DNA from 2 places in the Methylobacterium organophilum genome. Region 2 is predicted to be linked to the other one. Evidence: predicted binding sites of a transcription regulator. Region 2 holds the regulator's gene; the other holds the start of a gene.
The links. Region 2 encodes PhoB, which activates phosphate uptake and scavenging genes when phosphate is short. Its sites were predicted from a motif close to TGTCATNNANCTGTCAT; they were not measured.
Positions count from the first base shown of each region.

Region 1 (3,409 bases), 1.4 Mb from region 2:
AGAAGGTCGCCTTCACCTCCGGCTTGGCGGGATCGCCGCACTGGATCATCACCTCCCAGCGGAAGGTCTCCGCGGTCTGGTCGCCGCCCTCCGGCGTGATCTCGATGACGTGGCCGAAGAGGTTCAGCGGCCGCGGATTGGCGGCGTCGACCTGCTCGGCCGTGCGCTTCGCGTTGTTGGTGAGCATCACGTAGACCCGCCCGGTCTTCGGGTTGGCCTCCATGTCCTCGGGCCGGTCCATCGGCGTGGCGCCGAGGAGCTTGGCCGCACGGCGGGTCTCGATCAGCACGTCGGCCTGGGAGTCGAAGCCGTTGCCGGCATCGAGCCCGTTCCGGCCATGGACGAGGGGCAGCCAGCGCCCGGTCCCGTCGGCCTCGAACCGGGCGACGCTGAGGGTACCGGAATCGAGGAGATCGGCATTGCCGGCCCGATCCGGGGCGACCCTGGCCGCGCTGACGAAGCGGTAGACGTGCTGGAAGCGCTCGTCGTCGCCGAGATAGACGACGTAGCGCCCATCCGCCGCGGTGATGCCGGCCGCGCCCTCGTGCCGAAAGCGGCCGAGCGCCGTGCGCTTCTTCGGGGTCGAGGCTGGATCGAAGGGATCGATCTCCACGACCCAGCCGAATCGGTTGGGCTCGTTCGGCGTCTTCGCGAGGTCGAAGCGCGGATGGAAGCGGCCCCAGCCGTATTGGGGCGTGCCCATGGTCATGCTCTTGGCGTTGCGCGCCTCCGCATGGCCCTCGGGCAGGGCGCCGAGGAAGTAGTAGGGGAAGTTCTCCTCGCCCGAGAGCCAGGTGCCCCAGGGGGTGACGCCGCCGGAGCAGTTGTTGATCATGCCCTCGACCCGCCGCCCGGTCGGGTCGGCCTCGGTGACGAGGCGGGGATGGCCCGCCGCCGGCCCGGTGAGGGCGATCGGCGTCCGCGCGGTGATGCGGCGGGTATAGGGGGAGCCTGGAACCGGGCGCCACCGACCGTCCTCCCGGCGGATCTCCACCACCGAGCCGCCATGGGCCGCCATCTCGATCGCGACCTGATCCGCGCCGATGCCGGCGATCACGCCCTTGCGGTCGGCGGCGTTCAGCCCGGGGAACATCAGCTCGGCATTGGTGTATTCGTGGTTGACCACGAGCAGGCCGCGCGCGGCGCTGCCGTCGAGGGGAATGAAGCCCACGAAGTCGTTGTTGTAGCCGAATTGCCGCTCCTGGCGCTCCGCGCTCTGGGCGGCGGGGTCGAAGGCCGGGGCATCGGGAAAGAGCGGGTCGCCCCAGCGCAGCAGAACCTGGGATTCGTAGCCCTCGGCCACATGCAGATGCGCGTCGACGCCGGCGGGAAGCTCGGGGAAGTCGAAGGCCGGGGTCTCGGCCGGGGCTTCGGCCGCGGCGGCGAGGCCGGACAGCGCCTCGGAGCCGATCCCGGCGGCGAGGGAGGCGGCCAGCGCACCGCGCATCAGGTCGCGCCGGGAGAAGCGGCGGGCGATCACCGCGTCGAGGCTCGGGGCGGCTTTCGGGTCGGACATCGCGGCCTCACTCTCCGATCGGGTTCAAGCCCGGCGCTAAAGCCGCCGCATGTCGCTCCGATGACGCTCCGACGACGCCCCCCGCGCCGGCTCGGCCGAGGGCCGGTGCACGGCGGGCATGAAAAAACCGCCCGGCCAGGAGCCGGGCGGTCTCGTCGAGATCGACAGCGGGGCGCCGCGCGGCGCCCCGATGCGCGAAATCAGTACTTGCGGACCAGCGGGGCCGGGGCCGGAGCCGCGGCGGGGGCCGGGGTGTAGAGCGGGGCGATGATGCGGAACCAGCCGTCCGTGCTCTCCGAGACGCCGGCCGAGGTCACGACGTCGCGGGCGACGTAGGCCTGCACCGTGAACGGCCCGAAGTCGTAGCCGATGAGGCCACCGAGGGCGAAGCGGCCACCGCGACCGACGCGGCTGCCGAGGACGCCCAGACCGGCCGGGAAGGTGATCGCGTTCGGGTCGAGGTTGACGGTGCCGTAGCCGATGGCGCCGATCTCGAACTTGCCGAACTTCTTGGTCGCGGTCAGGTCGAGGTTGAGCGCGTCCGAGATGCCGACCGGGCCGAAGAAGGCGGGGATGCCGTTCGGGCCATCGAAGCGGCCGGGAGTGTCGTAGAAGTTGTAGGTCAGGTTGGCGGTCAGGTTCCAGCCGTCGCCGGTGTAGCTGATCGCGCCGCCGGCACGGTAGGTGTTGGAGGCCAGGATGTTGAGGCCGCCGCCGCGACCGGCGTTGAGCTCGTTCAGGTAGGTACCGAACAGGACGCTGACGCCGATGTTGCCGCCGAGGTCGAACGCCCAGATGCCGCCGATGAAGGTGCCGACGTTGATCGAGGTGTCACGGCCGCCGGCAGCGCGGCTGAAGGTGAACACGGTCGGCGGAGCGACGGCGAGCTCGATACGGCCGCCGAAGGGCGTCCAGGGGGTCGACCACAGCAGGATCGGAATGTTCACCGCGGTGTCGACCGCCGCGTTGTCCTGGCTGCGGTAGGTGAAGGTGTTGATGGCGTAGACGCCTTCCGGAAGCGGGGCGCCGGTGGCGAGACCGACCTGCTCGCCGGGGACCGTGGTCGTCTGGGCCTGCGCGGCCGTGGCCGTCATACCGGCCGTGAGCGCGAAGGCGCCCGCGGCGAGCCAGTTCTTCATCATTTTCTGGTTCCTTCCCAAGGATTTCAGGCGACCGCCCCGTAGCCCCCGTCGACTTCAGCCGAACTTTTCCCGTCCGTACTGCCAGCGCCGGGCGCCCCCTTACGGCCCCACCTCAAGTCTCAACGTCGGGAACTATTCTACACTGCGCTCCGGAATGACAGGGCGTTGCCTGCAATCTCGGCAGTTCGGAACCTACCGTTGCGCAAAAGTCGCATTTTTGCGGCGCCGCAACAGGGGCTTAACAAAGAGTTAAGCATACTTAGTCACCCGGCGGTCCACTTGTACGGCCCGCACTTCCGGCAAAATACCACATGAAGCTCAGCCGTTTGGCGCAGGACGCGCGGGCGCCTGCGGCGACGTCGTGGCGCGCTCCCGGCGCCGTCCGGCGGCGAGCCCCGGCAGCAGCCTGCCCCGCCCGTGACCAGGCCGCGCCCGGGTCACCCCGGATCACACGGGTTCCCCGGTTCGAATCGCCCGGCGCCCGACAACCGGAACGCGAAGATCCGGTCCCGCGATTCGCCTCACTCCGCCGCCTGGCGCCGCTTCGTGCGGCCGGGCGGCGCCGATTCCGCGGCCGAGGCCGGGCGCCGGGCCAGGACCTCGCGCAGGAACCGGCCGGTATGGCTCGCCTTGGACCGGGCGATCTCCTCCGGCGTGCCCTGCGCCACCACCGTGCCGCCGCCATCCCCGCCTTCGGGGCCCATGTCGATCACCCAGTCGGCGGTCTTGATCACTTCGAGGTTGTGCTCGA
Region 1 is NZ_CP092848.1:3,803,755-3,807,163, forward strand. It holds gene MMB17_RS17910 (PhoX family protein) at 1-1,516, opposite strand, end outside; gene MMB17_RS17915 (transporter family protein) at 1,717-2,658, opposite strand; gene uvrA (excinuclease ABC subunit UvrA) at 3,180-3,409, opposite strand, start outside.
Region 1: the regulator PhoB is predicted to act here: its motif matches at 1,577-1,593, upstream of MMB17_RS17910 (PhoX family protein).

Region 2 (3,409 bases):
TCGCGCAATGCCGTGATCGGCAAGGTGCATCGCCTCGGCCTCGCCGGCCGGGTGAAGCCTACGGGCCCCACCCAGGCCGCCCCCCGCAAGAAGTCCGGCGCGGAGAGCGAGGAGGCCCTGCCCATCGCCGCCGTGGTGGAGGAGGTGGTCCTGCCCGAGCCGCCGGCCATCGTGACCCATCGCCCGGCCCCGGACTTCCCGATCGTTCCGCCCCCGGCGGCGCCCGAGCCCGCGGTGATCGCGGTGTCCCAGCGCGTCACCATCATGGAACTGCGGGAATCCATGTGCCGCTGGCCGATGGGCGACCCGACCTCGCCGGAATTCCGCTTCTGCGGTGCCCGTTCGATCACCGGCCTACCCTATTGCACGCAGCACGCCCAGATCGCCTACCAGCCGGCGGCCGAGCGCAAGCGCGACCGTCGCGTGGCGGGCTTCCGCTGACGCGCGCCCGACCGGGCACAGGCGGCTGACAGGCGGGCTCCGGCCCGCCTTTTCGTTTCGGGGTGCCGCCTTGCACCCGGCAAGCCTCGCCTTTCGGATAGGGCGCACTAAGGTTTCCCGCGAGGCAACGACCTCACCCGCATCGGGGCAGGATGTCCGGGACGGCCCGGCCTTCTCAAGGAGAGCCGGACCATGGCCTGGTTCATTCTGTTCGCCGCCGGGATCCTGGAGGTCGTCTGGGCCTTCACGATGAAGCAATCCGCGGGCTTCACGAAGCCGGTGCCGGCCCTCGTCACCCTGGTCGCGATGGTCGCGAGCGTGGTGCTTCTCTCGATCGCGATGCGCAGCCTGCCCCTCGGCACGGCCTATACGGTCTGGACAGGCATCGGCGCGGTGGGCGCCTTCCTCGTCGGCATCCTCGTGCTCGGCGAGCCGGCGAATGCCCCGCGGGTCATCGCCGCCCTGCTCATCGTCAGCGGCCTCGTGATGATGAAGCTGTCCTCGGACGCGTGAGCCGGCGGGCGCTCGAAACGCCCCACCGCTCTCGCGAAAAACCCCTCAGCCGCCCGCGAACATCTCGTCGAAGGAATAGCCCGATCCGCGCACGGTGCGGATCGGGTCGGTCTGGCGCGGACGATTGATGGCCTTGCGCAGGCGGCCGACATGCACGTCGACGGTGCGCTCGTCGATATAGACGTCGTGGCCCCAGACCCCGTCGAGGAGCTGTTCCCGGGAAAAGACCCGGCCGGGGCTCTGCATCAGGTATTCGAGCAGCTTGAACTCGGTCGGCCCGAGATGGATCTCGCGGCCCTGGCGGCGGATGCGGTGGCTCACCCGGTCGAGCTCGATGTCGCCGGCCACCAGCGTGTCGGCAAGATGGGCGGGCTTGGCCCGGCGCAGCAGCGCCCGCACCCGCGCCAGCAGCTCCGGCACCGAGAAGGGCTTGACGATGTAGTCGTCCGCCCCGGTGGAGAGGCCGCGCACCCGGTCGCCCTCCTCCCCCCGGGCGGTGAGCATGATCACCGGCAAGCGTTCGGTCTCGCGGCGGGCGCGGATGCGGCGGCACAGCTCGATGCCCGACAGGCCCGGCAGCATCCAGTCGAGCAGGATCAGGTCGGGGATCTGCTCGCGCAGCAGCAGGTCCGCCTCGTCGCCCCGCGCGGCGTGGTCGACGGCGAAGCCCTCGGCCTCGAGGTTGTAGCGCAGGAGCGTGGTGAGGGCTTCCTCGTCCTCGACGATCAGGATCCGGGCGCTCGTCATGGGTGCCTCTTGGAACGCGTCCCAACGAGGCGGAGGCCGGTGCACGTCGGGAAGCGGACTGTACAAAGACTGGAGCCGCCGCCCGACGGATGCGGGCGGCGGCTCGCGACAGGAAGGGTCAGGCGGCGCCGGGCTGAACGGTGGCGTAGTTCGAGGCGTCGTTCTTCGGGCGCTCGCCGGCCGGGGTCTCGCCGGTGACGAGATACTCGATGGTCTCGGCGATGTTGGTGGTGTGGTCGCCGATGCGCTCGACGTTCTTGGCGCAGAACAGGAGATGCGTGCAGAACGAGATGTTGCGCGGATCCTCCATCATGTAGGTCAGGAGTTCCCGGAACAGCGAGTTGTAGAGCGCATCGATCGCGCTGTCGCGCTGCCACACGTCGTGGGCGGCCGAGACGTCCCGGGTGCCGTAGGCGTCGAGCACGTCCTTGAGCTGCTCTTGGACGAGGTCGCTCATGTGCTGGACGCCCAGCACGATCTTCTGCGGCTGGGTCTGGTCGCCGATGGCGACGACCCGCTTGGCGATGTTCTTGGCGAGGTCGCCGATACGCTCTAGATCGCCGGCGACGCGGATGCCCGAGATGGTCTCGCGCAGGTCGATGGCCAGGGGCTGGCGGCGGGCGATGAGGAGCACCGAGCGCTCCTCGATCTCACGCTGGAGCGTGTCGAGCCGCTTGTCGGCGGTGATGACGGCCTGGGCCAGCGCCGTATCCCGGCGCACCAGCGCCTCGGTCGCGTCGGTCATCATCTTCTCGGCGACGCCGCCCATCTCCGAGATGGCCCGGCGCAGGTCCTCGAGATCCTGGTCGTAGGAGCTGACGATATGTTCTGACATCTGTTGGACTCCAGGATCGGGCCGCTCCGCGCGGCCCCGGCGGAAGGATCTCGTCTCAGCCGAAGCGGCCGGTGATGTAGTCCTGGGTCTGACGTTTGTCGGGGTTCATGAAGATCTTCGTCGTCGGGCCGAACTCGATCAGCTCGCCGAGATACATGAACGCCGTGAACTGCGAGATGCGGGCGGCCTGCTGCATGTTGTGCGTCACGATCACGATCGTGAATTCGTTGCGCAGCTGGTCGATCAGCTCCTCGATGCGGCCGGTGGAGATCGGGTCGAGGGCCGAGGTGGGCTCGTCGAACAGGATCACCTCCGGACGCTGGGCCACGGAGCGGGCGATGCAGAGGCGCTGCTGCTGGCCGCCGGAGAGACCCATGCCGGACTGCTTGAGCTTGTCCTTGACCTCCTCCCAGAGGGCGGACTTGCGCAGGGCGTCCTCGACGCGACCGTCGAGTTCGGATTTGGGCAGCTTCTCGTAGAGGCGCAGGCCGAAGGCGACGTTGTCGTAGATCGACATCGGGAAGGGCGTCGGCTTCTGGAACACCATGCCGATACGGGCCCGCAGTTCGTTCAGGTCGACCTTCGGATCGAGGATTTTCTGGCCGTCGACCAGGATCTGCCCCTCGGCCCGCTGCTCGGGGTAGAGGCTGTAGATGCGGTTGAAGGTGCGCAGCAGGGTCGACTTCCCGCAGCCGGAAGGGCCGATCAGCGCCGTGACCTGCCGGTCGTGGAAGTTGAGGTTGATGCCCTTCAGGCCGTGGAACTGGCCGTAATAGAAGTTCAGGTCCTTCACGGCGATGCGGATCGGCGCCTTGTCGTCGGCGGGCGCGCGGTTGTTCATCTGGCTGCGGAGGGCGGGGGAGACGCTCATGG
Region 2 is NZ_CP092848.1:2,402,360-2,405,768, reverse strand. It holds gene MMB17_RS11095 (GcrA family cell cycle regulator) at 1-441, shown strand, start outside; gene MMB17_RS11090 (DMT family transporter) at 634-954, shown strand; gene phoB (phosphate regulon transcriptional regulator PhoB) at 1,000-1,701, opposite strand; gene phoU (phosphate signaling complex protein PhoU) at 1,820-2,536, opposite strand; gene pstB (phosphate ABC transporter ATP-binding protein PstB) at 2,592-3,407, opposite strand.